Regions from separate parts of the Acidicapsa ligni genome, predicted to be linked through region 1. Evidence: riboswitches for the same ligand, from Rfam matches in the RefSeq annotation. Region 1 holds a riboswitch; the other holds the start of a gene.
What was found. A riboswitch is a leader RNA that binds a small molecule or an ion and turns the genes downstream of it on or off. The one in region 1 is predicted to bind fluoride.
Positions count from the first base shown of each region.

Region 1 (13,792 bases):
CTGGGGCGTCCACCACACGATTTATCATGTGACCAACGTTCCCCAACTGAACATCATCGGCATTTTGTCTTCGATGGTTGCAGGCATGGCTTTCGGTTTGGTGGGTATGGCGTTTGCGAAGGCAACGCACGCAGTCTCCCACCTTGCTCGGAAATACATCGCCTCGGCGCCGTTTCGTCCGTTTGTCGGAGGCCTGATCGTCACCGCTGCCGTCTTCGGCCTGGGAACCACGAAATATATCGGTCTTGGCATACCGACGATCGTGGCCGCCTTCAATAGCAAATTGCCCGTCTATGATTTTGCCGGCAAATTCGCATTTACCGCGGTCACGCTCGGTGCCAGCTTCAAGGGTGGTGAAGTTACACCTTTGTTCTTCATCGGGTCCACCTTAGGTAACGCGCTGTCCCACATTCTGCCTTTGCCTTCGTCTTTGCTCGCGGCGATGGGATTTGTTGCCGTCTTCGCCGGGGCAGCAAATACTCCAATCTCATCGACGTTGATGGCGATGGAACTCTTTGGGCCGGAAGCGGGTGCCTATGCGGGAATCGCCTGTGTGGTCAGCTACCTGTTTTCCGGGCACGCCGGCATCTATCATGCGCAGCGCGTCGGTCGCAGTAAACACCTCGATCATTCCGCAGAGGAAGGTATGTCACTCGCGTTGGTGGCAAAGATGCGAGAAGGACCTGATGACGATCTCCTTGCGGAGATCGATAATTTCGGTTTTATGGAAGGGAGTCGTATGGATCATCTCAGTGTACTCAGGCTCTATTTTTCCGCATCGGAGATGCGGCGTGCCGATTCGTGGTGGAAGAAACTTGCACCTCAGAGTCTCGGCGCTTATTTGCTTCGCCAGGCGAAAGACCATGGGATCGAGCAGGCTCTTCTGCATCGGGTCATCGGTGGATACCTGAAGAACCAGGATCTAGTCATGGACACAAGCGACATGCCTCCAGCGCGGTTGCCGCAGTGTTTGGAGCTCGTAGGCGAGGAAGAGGATTTGCAATCGTTCCTGAAACACAATCGCGACCATCTCAAGACCGTTCGCACCGTCTTTCTGCGAGGAGAAGAGGCGAAGTACGAAGCGGAGATAGAGAAGGAAGAGCTGGAAGCAGCTCTCGAGATTGAGCACTCGGAGAGTTTTATGAAGAAGGGCGACGACGACTAACCCATGGTTCGTGATGTAGGATTTGTAGCGTCGTTCCGAGATCGAAGCTCTTCCTTGTTGGAAGAGTTGGTACTCCTAAGCGAAGGAGGCCACAAGTATGAGGCCTCATAAAATCGAGCCTTACCGGTCAGTTTTCGATGCCATCGCGGGACCTGGCTGCCCGCTCTGCCGTTACATGCGAAACTATCAGGCCAAGTGTGTACAGGCGAGTCTAGACCCCAGGCCCAAGGGTATCTGTAACTTTCACGCATGGGCAATCGCGGCGATCCATGATCGTCTCGATGCGTCTCAGGTATTTCTGAACCTGCTTTCTTCTGCGTCGCTGGGGGGTACCATGGATTGTGATATCTGCCTGCGGCTGGCTAAGGAAGATGGGACACAGCTTCGACTGGTCAGCGCTTCCTTCAAGACACTATCAACGGTGCATTGGCTGAACACCTATGGGGAGATATGTATTCCGCACAGCATTGAGTTGCGGAAACAGGTCTCGCTGGTTCATACGCCTGTGATCGATAGGGCGGTTGCCCGTTACCGCGATAAGCTCATCCGCAGTCTGCAGGAGCAACAAGGGGTAGACATCGAGGGAGCGGGGTGGGGCGTCCTGGGCCACGCCGCGGAGTTTTTGGCCGGGCAGAGAGGGTTATATCGGTAGGGCAGGAGAAACTATGGAAAACGACAAGACCAATAAGCCCCAGCCGAAGCAGATGTCGAGATTTAACCAGATCAATTTTCGCGCGGGTATCCTCGGCTTTCCATTCTGCGTCGTTGAGTACTACCTGAAACGGGGGCCCATTTTTTTGTTGGGCGGAGGCTTCTTCGCTGCGTTGCTCGTCATGGGCTTCTTCGAATGGAGGAAGTCAGGCTATGCGCGGATTTGGGCGTCGCATGTGCCCAGTGTCAAGAAGAACGATCAGGCTGATATCCAGTAAAAGCTGCCCCCTATATTTTCCCCGTCTAGCCGACGTCGCAGGGAGCAGTCACTTGCCGATTGCTCCGCGCGCGTGCTAACTTTCTTGCACTCGGCGAAAGTCGAGAGGTGATGGAATCCACCGTAACCGCCTCCCGAAATGGGAGGCTGATGACTCCTGGCAACTGGCCGGAGTCATTTTCATTTTTAGTCCTGCCATATTGCCTCGACGATGAACATGCAGCATCTGCTGCCGAACGAGGAAGTGGAGGGAAGATGGAAGCTAAAGCAAGAACGCCTAATTGGAAGATTATCGGAGCCTGGACCGTTGTGATGATCCCATTTCTCTGGGGTATCTTTCAGACATTGCACTCTGCGATGGCGCTCATCCGGCGCTGAAGTATGTTCTGCCCGTTGAACATATAACCGCCATTTGGAGATCTGAAGACGGGTTACCCATTTGAGCATTTCAATTCTGCGGCGGGAGCACATGCACGGATCCTCGACCTTATCCATGTCCAGAGACGCGGCGCGGCGTATGGAGACAACCGCGACCGACACCAACGTCGGAGCGATTTGCTGAGTTTGAGCCGTGAGCAGTGAATCGAGCGTGCCTTGGCTGTTGCCGAGCAAGTATGAGCTGTGGAATGTAGCCTCGAGAACCATATGATTTCGTCGGTACTTACATAATAAGTATCTAACGCAGTGCGGCCGCCTGTTGAGCGCAGGCTTCCGGGTTCGTTGATTTTGCAATCCAGAGTTGATAGCATCGGTTCACATTCGAGGGTGATGGGGTTCCACCGCAACCGCCGGAAATCTGGCTGATGACTCCTACGGTGCAAATTGAGGAGCCCTCTTGCGTCTTAGGAATTCGTTATTGGAGCCGGTCGGCCGCTCAGAGCGGCCGCTGACTCATTGCAAGCTGGCGAATCTCAAATCCCCCACGATCCGACCCTTTCAGGTCCTCCTGTGTCTCCTCTTTGTATTCGCCGGAGCCACATCTCTTGGGCAAGCGGTCCAAGCTAAATCTCCAACAGAACCTCTCAGCGTCTCCCAATGCATTCAACTGGCGAAGAATGCCCCCTCAAGCGTTAAGCAGGCGCGCGCTCAATTGGACGCCGCAAAATTCGTAGTGAGAGGCGCGAAAGCAAATTTCCTTCCACAGCTCTCCATTTCGAATGGGTTCACCTATAACAGCCCGCTCCTCTATGACAGGAACGCTTTCAGCTTTGTGGCTCTCAACGGAGTGCGCGAGTATTCCTCTTTGGCGACCTCGAGTCTAGAAGTCGATACTTCGGGAAGGCTTCGTGCCATCTATGATCGCGCTTCGGCCAACAGACACTCCGCCGAAGTGAATGTCGTGATCAGTGAGAGAGATTTGCAGCGGGACGTTTCTGTTGCTTACTACCACCTTCTGCTCGCCCGGCAACTTGCCTCCTCGACAACTGAAAATCTGCAGGCGGCCAAAGACTTTGAGAGCAAGGTTAGCCAGTTAGTGCGTGGCGGAGAAGCATCCGAAGCGGATTTGACCAAAGCGTCCTTAGAGAGTGCCTTGCTCGAGCGGACGGCGCAGGCGATGACCTTGGAGGCAGAGCTAGCGAACCATGATCTCGCCTCATTCTGGACCACAGATGGGGCAACGCCTCTTGTTCTTGCAGACGACCTCGACAGCCTGCCCGTGGCTCCATCCCTTCCCCAACTGGAGAATCCTTACCTCAAGAGGCCTGAGTTTCAACTTTTCTCTTCACAGATCGAAGGCTTTCGAGCGGATGCTCGACAGGCGCGGGCGCGTATGTTGCCGCAGCTCAATCTGGGGTTTCAGTATGGCATCGACTCACTGCACGTCACCAGTAGAGACAGAGGCTATGCCGGCTTTGTTCATCTCGATATCCCGGTTTTCGACTTCCTTCGAGCCCGTAACGAACAACGCCAGTTTCAATCCCTCGCAGGTCAAGCCGAGATCGGGATGAATCTCGGCAAGAGGCTGTTCTCGAAGGAGTATGAGGACGCGCTCAGCCAGGTTAGCGGGAGCTATGCCCAAATCCCTGTTGCAGAGCACCAGGTCGAGTTGGCGAGAAGCAATCTGAATTTGAGCCGTCTCCGCTTTGAAGGCGGCGAAGGAACAGCGCTTGAAGTGGTCTCGGCTCAGAGTTCTCTGGTGCAGGCGCAAATCGATTTCTATACGACCCGGGCAAACTATCTCAATGCGCAATCGGCGCTGAAAGTGGCGAGTGGACAATGAAACGGCCTATTGCGGGACTACTGTTGAGCCTCTTGCTGTGGGGGTGCAAGTCGGGCGATAAGGCTGACACCAAGCCTGTTGTGAATGTGTCGGTACAAAGGGTTGTCACGGCGAATGTGCCTCTCTCGGTGAGCGCACCCGCTTCTATCTCAGGGAAATCGGAGGCGCATATCTCGGCGCGGATCACGGCAACCGTCCAGCGATTACTCGTTCACAAAGGCGAGATGGTCAAGAAGGGGCAACTGCTTGCCGTCCTTGACCAAAGGGACCTCACTGCGCAGAGAGCCGATGCCGCCGCGGCGGTTTCGAGTTCCGAAGCGCAGCTCCAGCGGACGCAGTCCGGCACGATTCCCGCGCAACTCACCCAGGTACGCGGCGAGCTCAACGCGAGGACTGCGGCACTGGATCTGGCGCAAAAGGTCTACGACCGCCGCAAGCAGCTGTTCGGCCAGGGCGCAATCTCGGGTAGAGAGCTGCAGATCAGCGAATCCGATCTCGCTCAAGCGAAAGCGAACTACGAGGCGGCACGCGTGAACCTCGATGTGATGGAGAAGCATACGAGCGCTGAGGATTTGCGCATGGCACAGAATTCGCTCTCCCAATCGCAGGCGCGGGAAGCGCTCGCGAGTGCGAATCTCAGTTTCGCCGAGTTGCGGAGCCCTTTCGACGGCGCAGTCACAGAACAACTCGTGTTTCCCGGTGACCTCGCAAGCCCTGGAACCGCCATGTTCACCGTGGTTGATCTCTCGTCTGCCGTTGCCCGGGCACAGGTCAACGCCGACGATGCCGCGGAGATCAAGACCGGTCAAGCCTGCTCCTTCTCTGTCAGCGATATCAACAACACGATGCGCTTCGGAAAGGTGACAGTGGTCAATCAGGCTGTCGACCCCGCCCGACGCACCATTGAGGTGTGGTGCGAGATCCCCAATCAGGACCACGTCCTTAAATCCGGGCTCTTTGGTGCAGCGAAGATCGCTACAGGGCAAGCCTCGAACGCCATCGTCCTGCCTGCATCCGCTGTCGAGTTCGAAGAAGGAACTCAGCAGGCCAAAGTATTTATCGTCGATGAGCACCACATCGCTCATCTGAGAGAGGTCAAAGCTGTCGCTCTCGATGATGGACGCGTCCGCATCTTCTCTGGGGTCAGGCCGGGCGAAGTCGTCATCACCGCAGGTGAATATGGATTGCCCGACGGCACAGAGGTCAATCCGGCGGGTGTGAGTCGATGACCGGACGGCTCGCAGAGTTCGTAAGATCCAATGGGCGGGCGCTCGTGCTGGTCGCGCTGACTTTTGCCGTCGCGGGCGCACTCATGATCCCCTCGATACCCGTCTCAATCTTTCCGGAGACGAACTTCCCGCGCATCGTCATCCTGGTGGATAACGGCATCACCCCAACCGATGTCCAAATGCTGACTGTGACGAGGCCCATCGAAGAGGCAGTCCGCTTTGTCCCTGGCGTGACAACGGTGCGATCGGTCACTGGAAGAGGTTCGACCGAGATCAATATCTTCTTTCGCTGGGATGTAGACATCCTGAATGCGCTTCACCTGGTGCAGGGCCGGATCGCGCAAATCGCTCCGACATTGCCTCCCACCGCGCACTTCTATGTCAACCGTCTGACATTCTCGGTCTTCCCGATCGTTGGCTTCAGCATTACATCGGAGACGCGCAGTCTGTCTGACCTTTGGTCGCTTGCGTACTACGATCTGGCGCCGCGCCTGTACCGCCTTCCGGGAGTTGCCGATACCCGTATCGTTGGGGGCCGCAAACCCGAGTTCCACATCCTGGTCGATCCAGCGAAGCTGAACGCGCTGAATATGCCCCTCACCAAGGTCGTGGACGCGATACGCAACAGCAACATTATCGAGCCCGCAGGGATGGTTCAGGAGAATTATCATCTCTACCTCACCACGGTCACTGGGATGCTCAAGAGCAAAGAGCAGGTCGAGTCCGTGGTAGTGGATGTGTCCAAAGGCACACCCATTCAGATTAAAGACATCGCCACCGTCGTACCCGGCGAAGAGCCGGTGTACAACATCGTTACTGCAAACGGCCGGCCTTCGGTGCTAGTCAATGTTTTGCAGCAGCCTGACGGAAATACCGTCCAGATCGCGAGATCGGTGAATGAAGTTCTGGCGGAGGCGCAGCGGTCACTCCCGCCTGGTATTCATCTGTCGACGTACTACGATCAATCGCAGCTTGTGAGCGAATCGATCGACGGTGTGACAGAGAGCATCGTGATTGGCTTGTTTCTCGCGGTCATTGTTCTCCTGTTGTTCCTGAAGAACTGGCGTACGACCATCGTCGCCGCGGTCGTCATCCCCATCGCCGTCCTGATCGCGATCGTATTCATGAAGCTCACAGGCATGAGCTTCAACCTCATGACGCTTGGAGGTATTGCAGCATGTATCGGCGTGGTCATCGACGATGCCATCGTGATCGTTGAGAATATCTCCATTCACCTGGCACTCGGAAATTCCCCTTGGGATGCTTCGAAGACCGCGATTCAGGAGCTCACGCCTGCGCTCATTGGCTCGACGCTTACTCCCATCGTCGTATTCGTCCCTCTCGTCTTTCTTGGAGGCATCACCGCCGTCTTCTTCCGGGCGCTCGCGATGACCCTCGTGACCGCCCTCGCCGCCTCGCTCGTGCTCGCGATCTTCTTTACGCCGGTTTTGGCTGGGATCTTTCTTCGGCCAAACCGGCGCGAAGGTGTCGCCACGATAGAAGAGGCTGAGAAGCAGGAGGAGGGACGAATCCTGCGCTTCTTCTCCGAAAAGTACGAGCGCCTCCTGGAGTGGAGTCTTAGCCATACCCGAACCATCATGTACATCGCGGCCGGAATCCTGGTCCTGAGTATTCTGCTTTACAACGGGCTGGGGAGCGGTTTTCTACCGGATATGGATGAAGGAGCCTTTGTTCTGGACTACAGAACGCCCCCGGGAACCTCTCTGCAGGAGTCCAACCGCATCCTGAATCACGTCGAGCAATTTCTTCGGCAAACGCCGGAGGTCGAGAGCTATTCGCGGCGCACCGGTGCGCGTCTCGCCCTCGCGATTGCGGAGCCCAACACCGGGGACTTCCTCATCAAATTGAAGAAGAAGCGATCCCGTTCGCTGGAGGAGGTGACCTCCGACTTGCGGGAAAAGATCAATCACACAGAGCCTGCGATCCAGGTTGAATTCCCCCACATCCTCGAAGATCTCGTAGGCGATCTCGCCTGGTCCCCGCAACCGATCGAAATCAAAATCTACAACCAGGATGAAGCCGCCTATAAAGCCGCAGCAAAGTCCATTGAAGAATGGCTCCCGAAGGTGAAGGGGGTTGTCGATGTAGAAAATCAGACCGTAACCATCGGTCCCAGCATGAACTTCCGTGTCGATCCGCAGCGGGCAGGGTTGGCAGGCTTCTCCGTTCGTGACATCGCCGATATCGAGTCCACGATTCTTGACGGAAAGCTTGCGTCGAACATCATTCAGGGAGATCGTCTCGTCGGTTTACGCGTGCGTTATCCGTTGGCAGATCGTGCTTCCTTTCGGAACCTTCAGGACCAGTTGATTACGTCCCCGACGGGGAAGACGGTAGCCCTCTCCACGCTGGTCAATGAAGAGATGGCTCCGGAACAAACTGAGATCCATCGCGAAAACCTTCGCAACCTCGATGCAGTAACAGCACATTTGGAGGGACGGGACCTTGGATCGGCGATGAAGGAGATTCAGCGACGGCTCTATAAAGAAGTTCAACTTCCCCCAGGGACAGAGATCGAGTTTGGTGGCCTGTACCAGATTCAACAGGAATCCTTCAGCGGCCTCACACGCGTCCTGCTGGCTTCCATGCTTTTGATCTTCATCATTCTAGTATTTGAGTTCCGGTCCTTCTCCCATCCCATTGCGATCCTGATCGCGACGGTTCTCTGCACCTCGGGAAGTCTCCTCGCATTGTTCATAACCCAGACAACGTTGAATATCTCTTCCTTTATGGGGATCATCATGGTGATCGGCATCGTGCACAAGAACGGAATTCTGATGCTGGACTCCGAAAGCCACTTTACGGGGAAGGGCTATGCGCTTCGGGATGCGATCTTCCATGCCGGCCGCCGGCGGCTTCGCCCGATCCTGATGACGGCGCTTGCCACCGTTTGTGGAATGCTCCCACTGGCAATCGGAGTCGGTTCCGGTGCCCAGCTGCTTCAGCCGCTGGCGATTGCCGTCATCGGGGGCGTCGTCATCTCAATGATCCTGTCGTTGGTGATTACACCGGCGCTCTTCTACTCCCTGCGCAAGAAAGGTCTTTGAGGTGACGGCGTGAAGGTTTCGACTTTCGTTTTCTCGACTATTGTCCTCACCAGCATTTCAATGGCTGGGCTCGGCCAGACAGAGAGCCGGCCGATACTGCGACTCTCCCAATCGATTGAGCTTCCCAATGTTCAGGGAGGATTCGATCATCTTGCCTACGACTCTGTCGGAAAGAGGGTCTTTGTCGCTGCTGAAGACAATGGAAGCATCGAAGTGATCGATCTCCAGAAAGCGGTGCGGATCGCGAATATCCCCGGATTTCAAAGCCCGCACAGCATCCTCGTGCGTCCCGGCTCTTCAACCATCCTGGTCACCGACAGCGGCCCGGATGCTTCTGCTTTGGTGAACTCGGTCACCTTGAAGAAGACTCGTCAGCTCAAGCTTGCTCTAGGCGCAAACTGCATCCTCTTCGATTCGCAGCGCAAGCGCCTCTATGTGACCGCTGGCGGCGATCGTGTGCATCAGTCCTCTTCGATCCTGCAATCGATCAACCCCGATACGGGCGAGATCGTGAAATCGGTGACTGTGAACGCGCTTCACCTCCAGCCGATGGCTCTCGATCTCGCCACCAACCGGCTTTTTGTCAATCTCGCCGATCAGAATGCAGTCGGCATCTTCAACGCCGACAGCTTGCAAAGGATCTCGACGTGGAAGATCCCAGGGTGTAAGAAAAACTCGCCCATCATCTTCGACGGGGAACATCATCGGCTGTTTGTCGTGTGTGGCGATCCCGGTGTCTTGTTCGTATTGGATTCTGACAGCGGATCGGTAAAGACTTCGATCCCGACGCCACCCGATCCAGATGATATGGACCTCGATCCTTCGGCAAATCGGCTATTCGTTCCCGGAGACGGCTCATTGAATGTCTATGACGTGTCCCGCTCCAATCATGTGGAGCTGATCCAACGGGTCGCCACGGCGAAGGACGCAAAGACTGGGCTGCTGCTGCCTGGGCAACGAAGATATCTGCTCGCGATCCCATCCTCAAAGGCCGAAAAGGCCCACATCGATGTCTTCGATGTGCATTAGCCCAATAAATTCGATTATCTGATGCAGCATACGAAGGCGCGAAAGTGGAGAAGAGAGCGGTGAAGAGTTTGCGTGAATTTGTCGCGGTCGTTACGACCGTAGTTTCGGCGACGGCTCCGATGTATGGTGCCAGCGAAGTGCTGCCCAAAGACGCTATCCGGCACGTCGTCGTGATCTATCAGGAGAACGTCTCCTTCGATCATTATTTCGCCACCTATCCGGTCGCTCTGAATCCACCGGGAGATCCCAGGTTCATTCCGCAGCCAGGGACGCCGGAGGTAGAGGGTCTCTCCGGCGATCTGCTGACCCGGAATCCCAATTTTCTCAATGAAGAGAATGGCAACGGTCGCGCGAACCCGTTCCGGCTCCGCCGCGATCAGGCGGCAACTGCCGATCAGGACCACAACTATCAGGCCGAACAACTTGCATACGACGGCGGCAAGATGGATCTGTTTCCCAAGTCGGTTGGCAGCGCAGACGGACCGCGCATTCCCGGTGAGAAAGCGGGAGTTCCTTCCACGACAGGCCTGACGATGGGGTACTACGACGGCAATACGGTGACCGCGTACTGGAACTATGCGCAGCATTACGCAATGAGCGACCACCAGTTTGACACGGTATTTGGCCCTTCGACACCGGGCGCGATCAGTCTCGCATCCGGCCAGACGAACGGTGTGGTGAATGACCAGAACGCGCAAGGCGGCATCGTTGCCGATGGGAGCGGCGGATTCACCATCATCGCCGATCCGCAGCCATCGGGCGATGTCTGCTCCAGCACGTCCGACGCGCTGGTTCATATGACCGGCCGCAATGTTGGTGATCTGCTGACCAAGGCGGATATCTCCTGGGGTTTCTTCCAGGGAGGGTTCGACCTGTCGGTGGTGAATCCCAACGGGACAACGGGCTGTCGTCGCAGCTCGGTCTCTCTGACCGGGCTGAATAAGCGGGACTATCTGCCGCATCATGAGCCCTTCCAGTATTACAAGTCGACCGCTAACCCGGAACATGTTCGCCCGAAGTCGGTCGCGACGATCGGCACCAATCAGGATGGAGCCGCGAATCATCAGTACGACCTGCATGATTTTGTCGATGCTGTGAAGGCCGGCAACTTCCCCGCCGTCAGCTTCCTGAAGGCACCCGCCTACCAGGACGGTCACGCGGGATATTCGACACCCTTGGACGAACAGAAGTTTGTGGTCGGGATGATCAACTTCCTTCAGCAGCAGCCGGAGTGGAAGCATACCGTGGTGATCATTGCCTACGACGATTCGGACGGTTGGTATGACCATCTCACGGGGCCATTGGTGAATGGCTCCGAATCGAAACTGGACCAGCTAAGCGGCGCCGGCAAGTGTGGCGATATGTCCACCGCTCTAGGAGGCATTAGCCCCGAGACAAAACACGCGGCTGGCCGCTGTGGATACGGCCCTCGTCTTCCGTTGCTTGTGATCTCTCCGTGGGCCAGGCCGAACTACGTCGACCACAGCGTGACCGACCAGACCTCCATCCTGCGACTGATTGAGGACACGTTTCTGAATGGCGCGCGTCTCGGTGGTGGCTCCTTCGATGAGAAGGCGGGCTCGTTGAAGGGTATGCTGGACTTCAGTAAGGGCAAACCGCAAAACCTGCGAAAAATACTTCTCGACCCGGAGACGGGAGAGGTTTCTTCGGCAAAGTAATCGCGAGAGATTCGACGGATGCGACAAGTATTCGCTGGCCAACAGAGGGACGGGTAGTGGTGAAGAGGTGGACTCGCAGACGCCTGATGAAACAGGCAGGATGGATGCTCGCGGGTAGCGGACTGTTCGGCAGAAAAGTGCGCGCCATGCAACGCGGCGGGATGGCGATGGGTGGAAGGAAAGAAACACCTGCCCATCGTCCTCGCACGATGGATGCGACGAAGCTGGAAGCTTTTGTTGATCCTCTGCCACTCCCGCAACGCCTCCACGCCGCCGGACGGCGTTCCTCAGAGATCCATCGGGCGGTCAATGCTCCGTACTATCGCGTCCACATCCGTGAGATCGCGTGCAGCATGCATCGTGACCTCCCGCCGGCACGGATGTGGAGTTATGGAGAAACGTCTGCTCCGGTGGTTTTTGAGACCCGTAGCGCCGAGGGCGTCCTCATCGATTGGTGGAACGAGTTGCCGGAGAAACACTTCCTGCCGCTCGACGCCCCAATGCCTCATATGCAGGATGCTCCCGAGACACGCACTGTGGCACATATGCATGGTGCGCGCGTGCCGTCCGACAGCGATGGCTATCCCGAAGATTGGTTTGGTCCCGGCCGGAACAAGTTGTGCTTTTACCCGAACCATCAGGACGCCGCGGGGCTATGGGTGCATGACCATGCGATGGGCGTGAGCCGGATGAACGTATTCGCCGGCCTGATGGGTTGGCATCTGATCCGCGATGAAGTGGAGGACAAGCTTCGCCTTCCGGCCGGGAAATATGAGTTGCCGCTCCTGATCTATGACAGGAGCTTCGATCCTCGCGGCCAGCTCTACTACCCGAATCCGCCCGACGAAGGCGCGTGGGCGCAGGAGTTCATCGGGGATGCGATGATCGTCAACGGCAAGGTCCAGCCGTATCACGATGTCGAACCGCGACGGTATCGATTACGGATTGCCAATACGGCAAACTCGCGGTTCTTTTCGCTTGCGTTTTCGAATGGGCAGAGCTTTCAGGTGATCGGATCTGACCAGGGGCTGCTCTCTGCGCCGGTGGAGATGAAGCGGCTGGTGCTTGCTCCCGCCGAACGCACAGACATCGTCGTGGACTTTAGCCTGGCACGCGGTCAAGCTGTCGTCCTGATGAGCGATCATCTGCAGCTGATGCAGTTCCGGGTTGGCAGTGACCACGTAGTCGATGATAACCAAATTCCCATGGCGCTGCGTCCGATCGAGCGGATCGATGTAACGAAGGCGGTGCGGACCCGTGAGCTGACCCTGAACGAGTTCGATAGCGACAATGGCGAAGCGATGGTCATGTTGCTGAACCGCAAGCATTGGGCAGAGCCCGTGACCGAGATCGTGAAACTGGATTCCACTGAAATATGGAGTTTGATCAACCTGACCGAAGACACTCATCCGATCCACTTACATCTGGTGCGTTTTCAAATTCTCGATCGGAGGAGTTTCTCGACCTACGATTATCTCTCAGACGGAAATCTGCGATACACGGGGGAGTCGATGCTCCCTGAACCTCATGAGCTTGGGTGGAAGGACGTAGTCCAATGCCCTGCAGGAACGGTCACCCGAATCATCGTACCCTTCCACGGCTACTCGGGGAGATATCTTTGGCATTGTCATATTTTGGAGCATGAGGCTAACGACATGATGCGGCCTTATCAAGTCATTGCATAGACTCAAGACTATCCCTGGGACTCCCTGACTGCTATCTCGGAGGAATCGTCTTCTTGTATCCCATGACGAACTCGGGCCTTGAGGATGGAGCGCAAGCTGCTTATTTATTCGTGGACGAGCCAGTGATGAGTATTTCGACGATACGCCGAGCGCTTTACTGCCACCCCGACGCGAAGCTGGCGGAGATAGGTTTGCAGGTTGGTTCCGAGACCTACGCCGCAACTGCTTCCGGAAGTCCGTCTATACGGCGACAAACGGACGCTTACCACCTTCCTGATATCTCATGACGAACTCCGGGTAACGTATTAGCCAGGAATTCAGATCGATGACATGGCTGCCTTCTAGCGCGACGCGAAGCTTTGGATTTTTTAAGCCGCGCCTTAGGATGGCCAGAATGATCCTGCCTCCATCTCCCATTTCGAAGCAGTTGTTGAAGGCCCCCTCATTGACGATGCGGTCGCGCATGATGGTCCGGAGTGCGTATCTCAAACGATATTCGTACGCGTCTAGTTGATAGATCCTGTCCAGCAATAAGTCTCTCCGTTGCTTCTAATCGATGTCATTATCCCGACGTTCAAAGTGTTGCGTACCATTTCGGCGATATTCCGCGGCAGCAGCAAAGAGGCTAGCAGAAAGAAGGATGCCGAAGAATGCATAGCCGAATGCGAATTCAGGCTGGGGTTTGACGAACGCCCCGATTAAGCTCAACACGAACCCCATGAGAGATAGCCAAAACATGAGGCTATAGGAGGCGATCAAAAGGATCGCTCGCAAGTGAACCTTTGCTG
Region 1 is NZ_JAGSYG010000001.1:1,449,410-1,463,201, reverse strand. It holds gene OHL19_RS05985 (voltage-gated chloride channel family protein) at 1-1,165, shown strand, start outside; gene OHL19_RS05980 (hypothetical protein) at 1,263-1,817, shown strand; gene OHL19_RS05975 (hypothetical protein) at 1,831-2,094, shown strand; fluoride riboswitch at 2,192-2,260, shown strand; gene OHL19_RS05970 (MFS transporter small subunit) at 2,349-2,471, shown strand; fluoride riboswitch at 2,849-2,913, shown strand; gene OHL19_RS05965 (TolC family protein) at 2,929-4,314, shown strand; gene OHL19_RS05960 (efflux RND transporter periplasmic adaptor subunit) at 4,311-5,543, shown strand; gene OHL19_RS05955 (efflux RND transporter permease subunit) at 5,540-8,611, shown strand; gene OHL19_RS05950 (YncE family protein) at 8,621-9,640, shown strand; gene OHL19_RS05945 (phospholipase C) at 9,700-11,319, shown strand; gene OHL19_RS05940 (multicopper oxidase family protein) at 11,406-13,004, shown strand; gene OHL19_RS05935 (hypothetical protein) at 13,058-13,291, shown strand; gene OHL19_RS05930 (hypothetical protein) at 13,554-13,792, opposite strand, start outside.

Region 2 (18,352 bases), 350 kb from region 1:
CCGGTCCCACCCACGGCGGTTGCGGTGCGAGAGTCCACGAGAACGCCATCGATATTGAGGTCTGCGCCGACCGCCTGGAGTTGCGCCCGCGCCTCTTCTCCAAAATGAATCACCTGCAGCAGCCGCAGGCTTGGGCCGAACTGCTGCCGAAGCTGAGCGCTCAGTTCAGAATTGCTTGCATCAAGGGAGAAATGCAATTGAACTCCGCTCAGGTTAGCCAGTTTTACCGTCGCAGCGATCGTAGCAATGTCTGCGTCTACAAAGACACCGATTTTCTCCACATGCGCAGGCAGATGCAGCGTAATCCGGGATACCTGTTCCGGAGTAACGCACCGCGGGCTTGGCGCAAAGACAAAGCCCACAGCATCCGCGCCTGCATCGACGGCCAGTTGCGCGTCGGCAAGCGAAGTGTTGCCACAGACTTTGATCCAGAGACTCATTTTCGACACTTCCTATGACCCAATTCGCGGCCATGCTTTGCACGACCGCAAGCGGGAGCTAACTGGCTTCTACCCGGCTACGGCCGATTCTTGAAGCAGTGTTTGAAGAGCCACAGCCGGGTCAGGCTTGCGCATCAGGCTCTCTCCGATCAGGAAGGCATCAAAACCAGCCGAGCGCAGGCTGGATAGGTCCGCATGCGTGCCAATACCGCTCTCCGCTACTCGGACAACCGATGTTGGAATCCGTTCGATAAGTTCGAGCGAGGTGTCGAGCCGGACCTCGAAGGTTGCAAGATTGCGGTTGTTCACACCGATAGCGTCAGGCAAATCTGAGAGCGAAAGCACCCGGTCCAACTCTTCGCCAGTATGAACCTCGCAGAGAATGTCGAGCGACAACGCACGCGCAGTTCGAGTGAATTGAAGCAATTCGTGATTTTCAAGAGCGGCTGCGATCAGCAGAATGGCGTCCGCAGCGTGCGCGCGGGCTTCCAGGATCTGATACTCGTCCACCATGAAGTCTTTGCGCAGGCAAGGCAGGGAAACAGCCGCCGAAGCAAGCTCAAGATTACGCAGGCTGCCCTGAAAATAAGGCTCATCGGTGAGGACGGACAAAGCCGCCGCCCCCCCAGCCTGATAGCGATTGGCAAGCCACTCGATATCGAAATCTTCGCGGATAAGCCCCTTGGAGGGCGAAGCTTTTTTCAATTCAGCAATAATTGCCGGGCCGGTTACGGCTTTGGCTTTAAGGGCTTTAGACCAGCCGCGGGGTTGGTGCTGAGCCGCGAGTTTTTCCAACTCCGCGACAGAAACCTGCTTTTGGGATGCAATAACGGTGTTGCGCGTAGTAATAAGGATTTTATCGAGATGAGTAGCCATATAGATTCCAGTATAGATTCATAATCCGTTCAAAAAGGTGCACGCATCCAGACGCAACAAGCCCAGACGTGATAAGCCCAGACGCAACAAAGCCCCGGAAGACCGGGGCATTTGAATCTTGCTGCTTTTTGGTGCCGAAGAGAGGACTTGAACCTCCACACCCTTGCGAGTACATGGACCTGAACCATGCGCGTCTGCCAATTCCGCCACTTCGGCACGGGCATTGCATCTGGCCGTTAAACCAGATTGGCAGCAAGTTCGAGTCTCGCAAAAGCGCGCCTCCATGTCAAGGAGGGCCATCCCACAGGAGTGGATCAGCTAGCATTCGGCATCAAAACGCTGAACTTTGCCCTAGCCCTCACGCTGCTTTTGCCGCTGCCCTTGCCCTTGCCGTTGCCTTTGCTTTTGCCGTTGCCGTTCTGGCTGTCATTCCCGAAGGGAATCTGCTTCTCCCTCCCCAGAAAACAATCTCCCCAACACCCAGCACCCACCCCAAAAATCCAAAAAATAGCGGCAACCCCCTAAAAAATGGAGACCGCCGCTATTCCTGAAACCCGGATTGATCAGACAGCTTAGACCAGCTTCGCGTCCAGCACGATCTCGGTGTTGTTGGCGAAGAGCTTCGAAATGGGGCAGCCGGCCTTGGCATTGGCAGCGGCGGTGTCGAAAGCTTCCTTGGTTGCGCCCGGTACGTCGGCCGTCGTGCTCAGCGTGATCTTGGTGATGGAAAAGCCATCGCCAACCTTGGCCAGCGTGACAGCAGCGTGCGTCTCGATCTTGGTCGGAGTCAAGCCTGCGCCGCCGAGCTGTGCGCCCAGAGCCATGGAGAAGCAGCTTGCGTGCGCGGCTGCGATCAACTCTTCCGGAGTGGTACCGCTGGCATCGCCTTCAAAGCGGGTTGCGAAGGAGTAATTCGCATTGGAGAGAACTCCGGTTGCGGTGCTGATGGTGCCTTTACCTTCCTTGAGGGAACCTGTCCAGACTGCACTTGCCTTGCTCGCCATAATTGCTCCTTTTTCCTTATTGCCCATTGGGGCTGGATGTTCGTACAGATGAAGCCTTGTCCGGCAGCCTGCAATTCCGGGCTAACCGTCCGTGTTGTTGAATTACACCGCTTTGATTCCAACCAGTTCCCGGCGGTTACATGGAACCGTGAGAAAATACCCCCGACTAACAGCGGAAGCATCACACCATCCATGCTAATCTCTCGAAATGCTTCGCGAGAGGCCAGCAGCATTCGACCCTGAATTTTCACATGCGCCCTTCACTCGCGTCCCAGAACAAGCCTGTACAGGATGCGACGTACGGCCATCATGATCGAACAGAATTGGGCAGGATAGAGCAGAACCGGACAGGATCAAAGGATCCAGCTCTACATCTTGAAGACTTAGGCATCTGCTACTTCGGCGACTGTAGCCAGTTCAGCCAGCTTCGCGCGTAACAGAACCTTGCGTGCCAGGCCCGTCAGAGGCAAGGTTCCCAGTTGCTTCAACGGAACCCAGCACCTCCGCCCGGCAGGCAGGATGACTTCGTCTACATCCTCTTCAAAGACCGTGTGGATACGCACGTAATAGTTGACCTGCATAATCGCGTGGCGTACGGACAGGCGCACATCTGCGTTTGGCCTGGCCAGGTCGCGCATGCCCGGCAACTCCCACATGCCCGGCATGACGGATTGATCGTCCGAACGCTGATCCAGCAGTACCTCACGGCCTTTGCTCCCCGTCCGAACGACGAGAGCGTAAGCTGCGTCCTGGCTGCGCATCTTTGCCCGCGGACGTGTGGGATGTTCGCCGCGCGTCTGGCAAAACCCCTCAAGCGGACACAGCAGGCAATTAGGATTGCGCGGAAGACAAACAGTCGCTCCCAGCTCCATCATCGCCTGGTTGAAGTCGCCAGGGCGGCCAGGGTCGAGAATCCGATTAGCCATCAGCTCGACGTCCCGCGCCAGCTTAGCCTGACCCGAAGCGGACTCACTGCCCCACCCTGCCAGCCGCTGCACAACGCGCTCGACATTTCCGTCAACCACAGCAACAGCTTCACCAAAGGCAATGCTGGCAATCGCTGCGGAGGTGTAAGCACCTATTCCGGGCAGCGCTCGCAGCTCGGCGGCAACGAGAGGCATGACACCGCGATACTCGAAAGCAACCACCTTCGCGGCCTTATGCAGCATCCGCGCGCGACGGTAATAGCCAAGGCCGCTCCAGAGTGCGAGAACATCAGCCTCTGCAGCATTCGCCAGGGATTCGACAGACGGAAAGTTGCGCATAAAATCTTCGTAGCGCGGCAGCACTGCCGCTACCCGCGTCTGCTGCAGCATGATCTCAGAGACCCACACAGCATAAGGGTCCGCAGTGCGCCTCCAGGGTAAATCCCGGCGATTGTGGCCATACCAGGCAAGCAAACAGCGGCGCAACTCATGCAGAGTCCCGGATGCGGAATCGCTATCCTGGTCGAGGATGTTAAAGGGTAGTTGCGCCACGGAAATATCCTTCAGTCTGCTGCCTGTAGATCCAATTTTAGTAGTTAAGTTGGACAGTTCCAAAAAGGAACCCACACCGATAACCAACGCCCGATCTTTCTCCGGTCCTCGCCGCCTCTCAAGTTAAATACAGATTGAGCCGACAAAAGAAGAGGCCAGTGTTTGGTAATGTAACTTTAGTGCAAACAAGTAACTGAAATTTGGGAAATTCCCCTTGCACCCTATCGCACTTCGCATCCTAAAGTAGGCAGGGGATTTGCAGGACGTTGGAACTGCACAGGTAATTTCCCCCATTGGAGCTTCCTTTGAAAATATTCTCTTTGTGCTCAAGATTTGCTCTGTTGATCGCGTCTACGGCTATCTTCGCTCTCTCTGCATCCTGCTTTTCGCAGGGTCATGCAGCGTCGAGCGAATCCAGTAGCCTCACAACGGGATCGGGATTTCAGCCTTTTTTCACTCCAGATCTGACTGAAATCAGCGCTCCATTCTTCGCCGGAGCAGGCAGTGTCCGAGGCTATACCCCAGCCAGCCCGGTGTCGGACCGTGTGCGGCCGTTTTCCCGTGTCGCCCTGGGTGCAAATATCTCCCCGCTTGGCGTAGGCGTACAGGCCTCTACCAACCTAACCCGGCACGTGAACTTTCGCGCTTCGGGAAACTTTTTCCAATACACGGCAAACAACTTCAGCGCGCAGGGCTTCAACATCAATGCCAACATCCACCTTGCTTCGGCGGGGGTATCGGCCGACTACTACCCGTTTCACAAGGGATTCCGCCTAAGCCCCGGCTTGCAGTTCTACAACCTCAACCGTGCGAATGCGACTTTCCTGGCTCAGGCGGGCACAAGCTTTTCGTTGAACGACCACAACTACTACTCCGCGAAGGGCGCGGAAGCAGTGCGAGGCATCGGGTTTGTAGGGCTCGGAAACGGATCACCGGCTTTCACGATGACCACCGGATGGGGCAACACGATTCCTCGCTCAGGACGCCATTTCAGTTTCCCCTTTGAGATCGGCGCTGCATTTACAAAAACTCCCACCTTCTCGCTGGCCCTGAACGGGTATGTATGCGATGCGCAGGGCCAAAACTGCGTAAATGTAGCCACCGACCCCACAGCCCAGGCCGATCTGGCCGTTCAGGTGAAGAAATACCAGGACGACGTAAATCTGCTCCGCTTCTATCCAATCGTTTCATTTGGCGTGGCATACAGCTTTGGAACCAGGCCAAGCGGCTGGACCAAGTAAGAGTTTCTCCTTCGCAAAAAGAAAGGCCGCTCCGGTGAGAGCGGCCTTTCTTTTTGCAGAATTGTCATCTCTTCCCCTTAGAAATTGCCGGTGCCATTGCCTTTCCTCTTAGCCCTGGCCGTTGCAATTGCAGTTTGCAGTTGCAGTTCTGGCTGTCATTCCCGAAGGGAATCTGCTTCTCCACTCCAAACTGACCCACGACAAAAACCTTCGATACCCAGACATTAAAACAGTCACCAGACGCAAAAAGGCCGTCCTCAACGGACGGCCTTTTTGCGTGAAGCGGCTGGAACTAGTCGCCTGCGACTGGCTCTTCGCTGCGGGTTGCGACAGGCTTCGCGGGAGCGATAGCGTCGAGACGGATCAGGCCTTCGATTGGCTTTTCACCGAGAACATGCTCGCGATAGAGCTTGGCCATACGAGCGCTTTCGGCGTCGGCCTTGATCTTTTCGTCGCGGGCGCGAATCTTCTCTTCGCGGGAGTTCTTGGCAATGCCGAGATCGTCCAGCGTGTGATTAGCTTCAGAGTTGACGTGCTCCATGTTCAGTTGGAGCTTGTGACCCGGCTCAGCCATGCCGACCTTTTTACCACCGGCGAAGATTTCATGACGACCGTGCTCCTCGTACCACTTGGTGAGGGTAGCAGTCATGTGCATCTTCTCGATGATGTTGCGCCAGCCTACGCCGGTGTTGTAAGCGCAGAAGCTGATTTCGCCTTCCTGCGTGGCGTAAGGAATGATGCACTGCTCAGTACGGCGGAAGTCGTAGTTGAACAGATCCTGGAACCACATACCGGCGATAAAGAGGAAGTTCCAACGATCGGCGCGGCGCTTTTCGATGTCCGCCAGGGTACGGTCGCCCTTGACGCTGCCGTAATCCTTACCGGTGGCGCCGAAGCTCTTGTCCATCTTCTTCATCATGGAGCTGATCGTGAAGTGGGTAGGAGCCTTGAACGGATCGTAGTTCCGAAGCAGAGCAAGCGTGATACCGAAGATGGAGAGGAACTTGCCGCGAGCGGCATCGTTCACCTTGGCTACATCCTTGGCAAGACGATCTGCATTCAGGAAAGCGGTTACGGGAACAGCTTCCTTGGTTTCTTTATCAATCATCAGCGCCATGCCGATACCGCAGTTCGGGTGGCATCCGCAGGAGAGCTGGCCCCAGTCGTTGTTGGGTCCGTGAACGTTATCGGCCCAGTCAGAGAAGGTGCTCATGAAGCTGATAGGGAACCAGTCGCGCGTCGGTTCGCCGAGGCCGGTCTGATTCTTGACGTCGTGCGCGAGATGGCTGAGCGTGTAACGCTGCGCCAGGCGGCGATCGTCGCTGATGTCCTCATCGCGGCCAGTGAAAGAAACCGGCTGGAAGCTGAGGAAGCTGATGGTCTTGGGGTTGTCGAGCGCAAACTCAACGATGCGGCCGACCTGCTCATTGTTGATGCCGTTGATGATGGTCGTGACGGGCACGATATCCACACCGGCTTCATGCAGATTGGCAATGGCCTGCAGCTTGACGTCAAACAGGTTGCCGACCTTGCGGTGCGAGTTGGCAGCGTTGCCGATGCCGTCGAACTGCAGGTAGACATAGCGAAGTCCGGCTTCAGCAGCAGCGCGGCAAAGCTCTTTGCTCTTGGCGAACTCGATGCCGTTCGAAGCAGCCTGAACGCTGTTGTAACCAACCTTGCGGGAGTAAGCGACAGCATCGAGGAAGTAAGGCGACAGGGTCGGCTCACCGCCCGAGAACTGCACGCTCATCTGACGACGCGGCTTGATGGTGATCGCGTTGTCGAGCATGGTCTTGATTTCATCCCAGGTGAGTTCGTGAACGAAGCCGACCTGGTTTGCATCCATGAAGCAGGGATCGCACATCATGTTGCAGCGATTGGTGAGATCGATGGTGAGAACCGAACCGCGGCCGTGGGTAACGGTGGACGTGCCGTGATTGTGCAGCTTCTCATCATTGTGAGCGCGGATGTCGCGGCCCGGGAAGGTCTCTTCAAGATGCCGGAAGAAGGCCGTGTCGTGAGACATCAGATCTTCAAAGTGACCATGCTTGGGGCAATCCTTGACCATATAGATGGAGCCATCGCGCTCGATGATCTGAGCCTTGATTTCGCCAACCTTCTCATTGAGAAGAACTTCGTGCGGAAGCTTGCCGTCGAGAATCTGCTGGCGAATCTCCGGTACGCACTTCGGGCAGAGCGAATCGGTCGAACGAGGCCATCCGAGGGGAGGCTTCTCTTTCTGCCAGCTCTTGAGCAGAGGCTTGTCGCTCCACTTGGGGGTAATGGACGCATTCGGGTTGATGCTGTTGAGGCGCTCGAACACTGCCCACGCACCCTTAGCTGCGTAGACGACGGCTTTCTCTGCGTATTTACTCGCTTTTGACATCGGCGCTGGAATCTCCTTAAAGGTGTGGTCGCGGACAGTAAAAACCCGTCCGGTGCGGCCTCTGTCCAACTTGATTGCAGGATCGGAGGCTATTGACTCATAAGTAGGTTAATCGGTAAGGCGGGTCAATTCAAAGTCCACGCAGTGAATGGCGAAATCTGCGTCTGAACGGCGACAAGCGGGCGCGGAGCGGGAGGGTCTAAAACATGGGCTAACAATTTCTTTCCGCGCGGGAAATGACGGCGAGCGAAAGACCCCGCCATCCCCTGGAGCATTTCTCCTATTGCAATGTACCAGCCGGCACTTGCAAAGTGCCGGCTTTTCTTGATGAAAAGCCGCGCAGGCAGACGCTGCGCAGAATATACCGCGCAGAATATGCCGTTAGGAGAAATGACCTAGTCAGAATTGTTCTTCAGAGCCACCTGATTAACGATGCGCTGCACAACAACCACCTGCACATGGATATGGCTGGCAATGTCCGGGAGAAATTCGCTGATCAGGTTCGAGATCGGTGCCGTGGCCAGTCCAATGAAGTAGCGCTGGGTCGTAGCACTTCCGTTGGTCTGGCGGCCCGGCACATAGAGATTGGCGATCTGATCGTCGATGGCGTAGCCCACCAGGTTCGCGTAGTTCAGCATGCCTTTTTCATTGTCGCCCTGGGTCCAGACCACCTGCGCAACCGTGTGGAAGATGCGGCGCTGATAGGACGCAGTAGGCATGCGGTGATAATGCGGGTCCTGGTGCATGATGGACGGAATCAGGAAGGTATTGAAAAATTCCCCGGTCAGATCCTCTGTGTAGCTGACGCCCACGTATCGTCCAAAACCCGGCATACCCGGGCCATAGGCAGAGTGCGAATCCGCGCCAACCGAGATGGCCGCCTCGCCAAGAATCGTGACAGCGTTGAACGGGTCGACGAAGTTCCGCAGCGCCAGCCAGCCTTTTTCCTTTGGCGTAAGTGGCTTCACCTGGGGCCCATTCACAAAGCTCTTGTACCAATCCATATTCGGCCACGGACAAGGCATGAAGCGGCACTCTTTTTTCGTGTGCGCATTCGCCGGTTTTGGCTCATCCGGCAGATTGCCGGATGCATTGGAAGATGTATTGGAGGGTGCAGCCTGCTGCTCGTCCGTAACCAGTAGCGGAGCAGGCTCTCGGGCAGCGGATGCCTCATACAGCGACACAAGTTCGGCAGGCTCAGGCGTGGAAAAATGCGCCTCCTGCGCCATCGTCGGAGCTGCAAAACTGAATACGAGGCAACCGAAAAGGACCACAGAGATTCCTGTGGGAGCGGTGGAGAAAAACATTTCGTTGAGTTTGATGGGCTTCACTGGAATCATTTTCATCTTGCTTCACCTTTCGATGTAAAAAAAGTGAAAAAGGTAGCCCGCTCCGGAAATCCCCGCGCAGGAGTAATGTTTACGGCACCCCGCAAGCCCGATTCGCCGCCAAACCCATTGACTAGAGCGCACGCGATGCCCAGACTTAAAGCGAGGTCGCATCGTATATGCAGGATTATGCTTCATCTCGAAATCCGTACGGAAGCGGGTTTGGCCAGCGTGTCGAAGAGGCCGTCGATGACGTTGCCTACGAACTTCGCAGCGCAGTAGCCTACGTTGACCGAGTCGTGGTTCCACAGGTAAGGCGAGAGTCGAGCGGCGCTCTGCGATTGCTGGCGGGGCACTTGGAGAAGCTGGCCAACACTCTGCATCCATACACGCCTAAATCAGATGCCCCGAGTTCGAGTACAAGTACGAGCGAAGGGTCCGCGCGTTGAGTGCCCGGCAATATGCCGTGGCAGAGATGCTGCCGCAGCGTGAAACAAGGCGCAGATCCGCGCTGCTGGGCGCTGCCTCACTCATGATCACCGGACTCATGATGGCCGGGCTCGCAGGCTGCCACCATCATCAATACGCTCCCATAGCAAACGCCCCCGCGCCCCCACCGATTCAGTCCCGGCAACCGTCTTACAGGCCAGCGCCCGCACCTCCTCCACCGAGCGTAGTTACGGCCGATGACGAGCAATACGTGGCGAGTCACAAGCCAATCTATTCCGAAGAAGGCGTAGCGAGCTGGTACGGACCGCCCTACCATAATCGGGTTGGTGCCAATGGCAAGGTATTCGATCAAAACGTAATGACCGCGGCGCATCGCACACTGCCCATGGGCTCGCTGATTACCGTGACCAACGAGAAGACAGGCCAGTCGGCGACAATGCGCGTGACGGATCGCGGCCCCTTTGTACAGGGGCGCACACTCGACCTTTCCATGGCATCGGCAAAGGCCACAGGCGTATATCGCGCAGGTCTCGCAACGGTGCGTGTGGATGTGTATGAAGCCCCCCGATCAATCGACGTAGGCGGCCGCTGGTGCGTACAGATTGGCGCGTTTGAGCACGAGGGCAAAGCTGTGAAGCTGCATGAGCAACTGGAGCGCGAGTACAACACGGCACAGGTAATCGATTTTTCCGGACCAACTGGATACTGGGTGAGAATTCGTCCTGCTGGTGATAACCGAGAGTCGGCAGAGATGCTGGCCAAGCGAATCAGGCCAGTCGAAGGCGATGCCTACCTGGTACGGCTGGACTGATCTCGCCGATAGCTCAACCGCAGGATTTGTTTGACCCGATCGAAGACGCTTGGTACTCTACGGGTACATTCTCAGGGTGATGGAGTTCGCCCCGAACCGCTGCGCAACCCGCGCATGCTGATGACTCCTACGATTCTGTAGGAGGATACTTGCCCAAAATCTTTGCTCGTCTCGCACCGCTCGCAAACGCCGGTCCCATGCGTTTAGAACAAGTGCGCGTATTCCTCAGCCTTGTCCGCTGGCTATTGATTGCCGCGGCGGTAGGAGTGCTCGCCGGATCAGCTTCAGCACTGCTGTTGGTCTCACTGGCATGGGCGACAGATGTGCGTGAAAGCCACAAGTGGATGATCGCTCTCTTGCCCGTTGCAGGGCTCGCCGTCGGTCTGCTCTACCACTACTTCGGCAAGTCCGTTGAGCGCGGAAACAATCTCATCATCGACGAGATTCACGACCCGAAAGCTACCCTGCAACTGCGCATGACACCGCTGATTTTGCTGGGTACGGTGATCACGCATCTCTTTGGCGGATCGGCCGGACGCGAAGGCACCGCGCTCCAGACAGGCGCTTCGCTGGCGGACCAGTTGACGCGGCCTCTCGGGCTAAACGCGCGGGACCGGCGCATTCTACTAATGGCTGGCCTGAGCGGCGGATTCGGTTCCGTGTTTGGAGTGCCGATGGCAGGCGCAATCTTCGGCATTGAAGTGCTGGCCATCGGCAGCGTCGGCTACAGCGCCCTCTTCCCCTGCCTTGTAGCCTCGTTCGTAGGGGATTACGCGACCCATGCCTGGGGCGTTCAACATACCGCTTATCGAGTAACAGAAATCCCCGCCATGAACTGGATTGGCTTCCTCGCAGCGATTGCTGCCGGCATAGCTTTTGGACTCGTGGGCATGCTGTTTGCACGATTGACGCACACCATCACAAAGTGGAGCAAGCAGACAATCCGCTGGGAGCCAATGCGGCCTTTTGTAGGCGGCGCGATTGTCGCGGCAGCCGTGTTTTCGATAGGAACGACAAAATACATCGGACTCGGTATTCCGATGATTGTGGATTCGTTTTCGCAACATCTGCCCGCATATGATTTTGCAGCGAAGCTCCTGTTTACCGCAGTAACACTGGGCTTTGGCTTCAAGGGCGGCGAAGTCACACCACTGTTTTTTATCGGCGCGACCCTGGGGAATGCGCTTGCGTGGATATTGCCGCTGCCACCCGGTCTGCTTGCAGGAATGGGTTTCGTGGCAGTATTTGCCGGTGCAGCAAATACCCCGATTGCCTCTTCACTCATGGCGATTGAGTTATTCGGTGTTGAAGCAGGGAGTTATGCGGTGATTGCATGCGTAGCAAGCTATCTTTTTTCAGGGCACGCTGGCATTTATTCAGCGCAGCGGCTGGGCCACAGCAAACACGGCTGGAGGCACGGCGTGGATAGCCTTTCAACATCTGAATTAGACAAGATACGTGCCGAAGCAACGCCGCCTAACTCTGATTAATCTAAGTAATCAGTTATGCCAGGCTGCAAAAACAGCCTGGCATAATCAAAGCTCTTTAGCTCGGTGGCGGATAGAACGGCAGCTTGTCATTCTTCTCATTGGCCCGGCGAACAGTTACATCGTCAAAAAGCAAAGCCGGTGCGAGAACGGTCTCAGGCACCGCTCCGATGTAATTGGCCACGAAAGGCTCTTTGCCTGCAGCGACAATGCCAGAGCGCAAAGTCCGCTGATCGAGATCGTCGAGCGTAGCTCCGCGAACCAGCTCACGCGTACCATCGACACTCACTCGATAGAGCAGTCGTGGCGTAAGTTCTGGGCCGAGAGTTTCGACAAAATAAACACTCTTGAGGTCGCGATCTTTAGCGAGCGCAAGCAGCTTCTTGTTGAGTTCGCCATCGTCGATCCCGTCCTTTGCAGAGACCTGCAAAACACCGATAGCTGGATACGCGGGACCAGCGAGGGCAGCGCGCCCATGACCGTTCGACTTGGGAAAATCACGCACCGGCTCCCGCCCGATGAGGTAGTTTTCAAGCCGTCCGTCCGTGACTAACTTTACCGGCTGAGCGATGACACCTTCATCGTCAACGGTATACGCTCCAACAAGATTTTTGCCCTTGAAAGTACGCAGTCCCGGATCGTCGATAACACTGAAAATCTCAGGCAACACGCGTGCGTGATAACTCGAAGCAAACGCGCCCTTCGTGCGAGCCTCAGTACCAAGATCCGGACGCGTCGCAATTATGTTAGGCGCTACGAGTTCATGCATAACGTCGGCAGAGGCATCTGCAGAGAGCAGGATAGGCCCGTGATATTCCTCTTCGACAAGCGGAGCCTTGCGCAGATCAGACAGCGACGCGATGAGCTTTACTGCATGTGCGGTGAAAGCCTCCGGTGAATCAATATCTTTGAGAACCTCACCGTTACTGGCGTAAGAGCGATCGAGATGCATTCCATCCGCCGCTTGCGTACCCACAGCAAAGGACTCCTCAAACGAGGTCTGTCCCTTTCTAACGATGGTGCCCTCGGTGTTGACCAGGTAGATATTTGCAGCCCGCGCATGGAACATAGCCGTGGCATACTGCACATCTTTTTCACTCGCTTTAAGCGATGCATCTGTGCGGTACAGGCCACTGGCCGCTGCGACACGCCTGGCCCACTGCGGCCCATCTACCTTGAGGCTCACGGTATCTTCAAGCGAAATGACAGGCGACTCATGCGAAAAATCATCGGCCTGTGGCGGAGTCTGCACTTGCTTCAACTGGGCCAGCTTGCGCGCATAAGCTGAGAGCGCATCCTTATACGCCTGATCCGTCGCCTGCCAAAGCGAGGCGCGCAGAGCCAGTGGATCGTTATCCAGCGCGGCCAGTTGAACAGCCCCATCGCCGCGTGCAGTGGAGCTATCCGTTTTGTAATCGCCGACGCGAACCGTGATGCGGGCTATGCGCTGATGATGATTGTCTTCACCAACACTCGCGCCAAAGTCGCCTTTGGTCTGATAGTCCTCGATATCTTCAATGCGGTACTGAATGAAGAACGGCTTCTCAAAACCTTTCAGCTGTAGCTGCTCACGGCTGCGATCAAGCTCAGCCAGCATTGCCTTGAGAACGGGATCTTTCTCCGCATCGGCTCGGCTAGGCTCAGCATTTGCAATGAGGCTTGATGTTAGAAGCGCCAGGGCTGCGAAAGGGATTACGAATCTCTTCATTAGTTTCCCTTTCCTGCTGCCGCAATAACTGCGCTGGGATTAGATAGGATTGGCGGACGCTGCGTTCCCTGCTGTTGCTTCTGCGTTTCGATTTCGGTAAGCAGCATAGCCGGGGCCACAGCAGACACTGGAATGGAGCCGGACTCCGCACCGCATTCGCCATTGAAGACTTCACTCTTGTCGCCCGTAGCGAGAATACGCTTCATCGCAGCCAGCGGCGTGCCAACGATGCTGACGCCACGAACCAGTTCATCAGGACGACCATCGACATATACCCGATAAACAACCAGCGGTATTACCGAGAAGGCTTGTGGCGAGCTGCGCGTAGTTACAGCAAATCCCGATGAGATGTCTTCGAAGTAGAGACCGTATGGCTTACCCTGTTTCTTTGCTTCGTCGATAAGCATCTTGCGCAACTCGGGCTCAGGCACAGACTTGGTTGACGTCACGATCAGGTTGCCCTGTCTTCCATTGGGAACATGGCCAGTCTGGGCGCGGCCATGACCATTGGAGTTACTAAAGCTGGCAATCGGAAGACGCGACATGAGGAAGGTCTTCAGCACACCATCCTGGATAAGATCGACCTTCTTCGCCTTTTGTCCCTCATCATCGAAGTCATAGCTGCCGCTAAGCCACGTGCTGCCAAAAGATGTACGCGTTGGGTCATCTGAAACCGACAGAAAGCTTGGCAGAACAGGCTTGTTCACTTCCTTGGTAAAGGTTTGCCCCTCTTCATCACCGCGCTGTCGCTGTCCTTCAAGACGATGGCCGAGAACTTCATGGAAGAAGACCGCAGCAGCACGACCCGAGAGAATCGCCGGACCATTGAAAGGCTCCGTCAACGGCGCTTTGCGAAGATCCTCAAGGCTTTTACCCAGTTCGCGAAAGGCCGCTTCAAGTTCAGGCTGCGCGGGCAGCTTGTCGACTGTTTCAGCCTCGAATGTCTGCGCGCGAAAGAGATCCATGCCATCGTCGGCGCGACTTACAGCGAAAACAATAAGGCGCGCCGCCTGATGCGGACTGGCAAGACGCGAACCCTCAGACGATGCAAAGTAGTCCGTCTCACTCTGCGCTGTAAGCATGACCACATTCTGATAAACATCGGGATATTCGCGGAAAATCTTCGAGAGCGATCGAACGCGATCTTCCCACGCTGCCTTGTTGACGATCGGCGCAGGCGCGGGCTTCTGCACGCTTACCTGCGCTGACTCCGTAGAAAAATCTCCAGAGGAATCTTCTTCCTTGGCTCGTACCTCGGCCTCAGTCTTGACGCGGAGATAGTTATCCAGCGCGGCGCCATAGCCACTGTTCGTTGCCAGCCAAAGCGAACGCGACAGCGCTTCGCGATCATCGGTCAGCGGCAGTTGGAGCGTGTTCACAGCCGACGCGCGATGCGTTCCGTGGGTATTATCCAGCTTGGGATCACCAATGCGGACCTGCACATCCACCACACGCTGATGGTTGCTCTCCGAATCGGCAAGCGCACCATATTGAGCGCGAATAGTCACCCCGGTCGCATCTGCAACGGAATAGCTGAGGAAGTAAGGCGGAATCTGCTTTTCGCTGGCCTTGTTCTCAGTGCTCTTGCCCAGGGTACTCATGGCGCGAGTCAACTCGCCGGTCATGGTATCCAGCAGTGGCGGCAATGGCTGCTCCGCCTTGAGCGCTGAAGATAAAGTAAGTGGAAGCAGGAGGGCGCAGGAACCGGCGATTCGCCCGATCCGGACGCCGCCAGGAAGCAATCTAAGAGCTGCCAGCAAAGTTGGTTTCATGAGTAGGTGAGAAAGGCAAGCGTAAACCGTTTCTGTGCGTTTATTGTCGCAGATAGTGCGGCAGGGTGGAGTTGAAGACGTGAGAATATGCGGCAGCAAGTGGCTACAGAGTTTTAGAAGAAGTTTTTTCATTGCAGGAATAGGAATCGCGCTTGCTTCGTCCCTGATTGCGCAGAGCCCAGGAACCGGCGAAGCCTATACGACCTACCATTTGCCTCCAGACAAGCTGGCCAAGGCCATAGTGCTCGGGCGGGAGCGGCTTTTCCTGCATTTCGGCTTCGAACTCTGGGGGCTGGCAGTCCTATGGTTGCTACTGGCCAGCGGAACCGCCGCAAAACTGGCCGATTGGGTTGCGCGCAGGTCGCGGCTCTGGTGGTTACAGGGCGGAATCTACTCAGCATTGCTGGTAATTGCAGTGTTTATCGTGGGCGAGATTCCCTTCGCCGTCGCTGGACACGCGGTTTCGCTCCACTACGGCATCAGCGTGGAAGGCTGGGGCGCGTGGCTGCTGGATATGGCGAAAGCCCTGGGGCTGGCAGTGGTTCTCGAAACTCCCCTGCTCATGCTGGCGTTGGGCCTGATGCGCTGGGATTGGTCCCAACGCCGCTACTGGCTGTGGTTTTGGGCGGCCGCTGTCCCCATCATGCTATTGGGAACATTTTTGCTACCCGCTCTGGTCGAACCGCTTTTCGATACATACGAACCGCTGGCGCAGTCACATCCCGCACTGGTTCGCGATCTGGAGCGCGTCGTCGCTCGCACCGGCACCAGCATTCCGCCTGAACGAATGTTTCTGATGAAAGCCAGCGAAAAGAGCAATGGACTCAATGCATACGTAACGGGCATTGGTGCTTCCAAGCGAATTGTCATCTGGGATACGACAGCCGACCGAATGCCCGAGGACGAAATTCTCTTCACCTTTGCGCATGAGAGCGGACACTACGTACTCAACCACATTCCCAAAGGACTAGCGCTGGCAACCGTTGGGATGTTCATGTTTTTCTGGCTTACCGCCAGCCTCAGCGCCTGGCTGGTGCGCCGGTTTGGAGTACGCTGGCATGTCGATTCCATTGGCAGCCTGCCCGGCCTCACAGTCCTGCTTCTGGTAGTAATGGCCTTGCAGGTAGCGACGGAGCCTATCACCAGCTTCGCCAGCCGGCACATCGAGCATGAGGCCGATGTCTACGGCCAGGAGGCGATTCACGGCATCGTAGCCGATCCGCAGCGAACGGCAGTTGCCGCGTTCCAGCAACTGGGTGAGGTATATCTCGACGATCCAGATCCAAACAAATTTGTTGAATTCTGGATCTCGGATCATCCATCCATTCAGAGCCGGTCTACGTTTGCGGCGCACTATGATCCCTGGGCTGCCGGGCAAACGCCGACGTTCTTTTCCAAACCGTAGGGATACACTGGTGAGGCTATGAACTGCCTATTTTGCAAGATCATCGACGGAAGCATTCCCTCAACAAAGGTCTACTCGGACGAGCAGTGTTACGCCTTTGCGGACATTGCTCCGCAGGCGCCAGTGCATGTGCTGGTCGTCCCTCGAAAGCACATCGCCTCGCTCCTCGAAATAACCGGGGAAGATCCCGCCCTGGTAGGCCATCTTCATTGGGTCGCGGCTGAAATCGCGCGAGAAAAGGGCCTGACACGCGGCTATCGCACCGTCATCAACACCGGCGAAGACGGCGGCCAGACAGTCGATCATCTGCACGTTCATCTACTCGGTGGACGCAGCATGGCTTGGCCTCCGGGCTAAATTCTGGCCAGATTCGCTTTCAATACAAAGCAAGAGGCGCTCCCAGCGGAAGCGCCTCTTGCTTTTTTGCAGCTCGATTTACATCGGCTGCGGATAGTTATCCTCTTCCTCTTCCATACCGTAACGGCGGAGAAGGTTAGGCAGGCTCTGCGAGAAAGCGGAACGCGGCATAACCGTGTCGCAACCCGCTTCCGATGCCTTCATCTTCAGGTCGCCCTGCAGATGAGAGAGGAAGCCGATGATAGAGACCGACTTCTTGAGCTTTGCTTTCAGCTTGGGAATAATCGTCAACGGCTTGGCCGCTGCATTGTTCAGATCGAAGACGAGCAGCGCAGGGCGCTCGTTTTCCGGTCCGTCCGTGATGCGCGCCAGTACTTCCTTGTCGCCTTTGACGAACTCCACTTTCACGCCCAGCTTGCGGCTGGCTTCCTGGATCTTCGCCAGGAAAAACAAATCCTCTATGAAGAAGAAAATGCGTGTCGTAGCATCGGCAGCAATGGTTGGTGTAATGCCACGCGACGGAGCGTCATTGTAATAAGCGCCGTGGCCGTTGCCCTGAAAAGGAATAGTCGAAGGCGGACCATCTGCGATATTCCCATTGGCCACGCGATAGCTGTGATCCATTGGGCCGACAAACTGGCGCGGACCTTTTTGCTTGCCGCGTTTTTTGCCCTGACCGCCACCATTGCCGCCATTGCCATTCGCCCCGTTGAGGCTGTTGCCCGGCGAAGCCTGGAAAGCCGGCTGAGGCCTGGGCTTTTTCTTCTTGCGCCCGCCACCGCCCTGGCCTTGCCCCTGATTCTGGCCCTGACCCTGGCCATGATTTGAGCTTCCCTGCTGCGGCGCGGAAGGCCGTGGGGCCTGCTGTAGAGGAGCAGGATTTGCCGCCACCGGCTGAGCACCCTCAAATAGACCGGGCTGACTCGGTCCGGAGGAGTTCACGCCAGGCTGATTCTGGTGAGCTGCGAGATTTGCTTTGGTTTTGCGGCGGCGTCGGCGGCGCCGATGCCCCTGCGACTGCCCAGGCGCACTCGCCTGGGCTGGCCCTGCCTCGGAGGAGGGCTGCGTCGGTTCTGTCGTCATGCTTGCACTTCCTGGTGCTGTATCAAAGAATCCAAAGGGTTGCTTGCAGCCTTGGCCTGTCTGGGCGCTGCGTACCCTGTCAATACGTCCTGTGCTGAAGTGACCGGGTTTCTGCTGAATGATAGTTCGCAGATGGATCGAATTTCAGCACCGTCCGATGCAGGTATGTTCAAAACAAATAGAAGACTCGCTTGCCGGATGCCTTGTTGTTGCTTCCGACGCTCCGGACTTTCGCTCGAAGCTTGCCTGGTCTTCCTGACGCGGGTCATGCGGAGCTTTCACTCGACTGGGACCTCACGAAACTCACTGTCTGCTGAGTTCTCCCGGAAAACCGGTTTCCGCTGTAGAGTGCGCGTGGATGTTAGCCAACGCGGTAAACAGCGTACTAGGACTGTATCGCAACCTTGCAGCTCTACTCGGCCCGATCAACCCGGCTGAGGAGGCGCTTATTAGCTGCTCTACAGGCAATTCCGATAGTACAGGGAAGCTGGGGTGCTGGCAAGACGACAAACAAATCGAACTGTTC
Region 2 is NZ_JAGSYG010000001.1:1,094,211-1,112,562, reverse strand. It holds gene OHL19_RS04385 (phosphoribosylanthranilate isomerase) at 1-440, opposite strand, end outside; gene trpC (indole-3-glycerol phosphate synthase TrpC) at 510-1,316, opposite strand; tRNA gene OHL19_RS04375 (tRNA-Leu) at 1,446-1,532, opposite strand; gene OHL19_RS04370 (OsmC family protein) at 1,889-2,320, opposite strand; gene OHL19_RS04365 (A/G-specific adenine glycosylase) at 2,704-3,798, opposite strand; gene OHL19_RS04360 (hypothetical protein) at 4,140-5,039, shown strand; gene OHL19_RS04355 (radical SAM protein) at 5,332-7,425, opposite strand; gene OHL19_RS04350 (hypothetical protein) at 7,821-8,771, opposite strand; gene OHL19_RS04345 (hypothetical protein) at 8,948-9,136, opposite strand; gene OHL19_RS04340 (septal ring lytic transglycosylase RlpA family protein) at 9,199-10,014, shown strand; fluoride riboswitch at 10,081-10,151, shown strand; gene OHL19_RS04335 (voltage-gated chloride channel family protein) at 10,164-11,504, shown strand; gene OHL19_RS04330 (metallopeptidase TldD-related protein) at 11,560-13,209, opposite strand; gene OHL19_RS04325 (metallopeptidase TldD-related protein) at 13,209-14,969, opposite strand; gene OHL19_RS04320 (M48 family metallopeptidase) at 15,061-16,386, shown strand; gene OHL19_RS04315 (histidine triad nucleotide-binding protein) at 16,405-16,743, shown strand; gene OHL19_RS04310 (response regulator) at 16,822-17,826, opposite strand.
Region 2: linked by a shared signal. The riboswitch ahead of OHL19_RS04335 (voltage-gated chloride channel family protein) and the one ahead of OHL19_RS05970 (MFS transporter small subunit) in region 1 are both predicted to bind fluoride.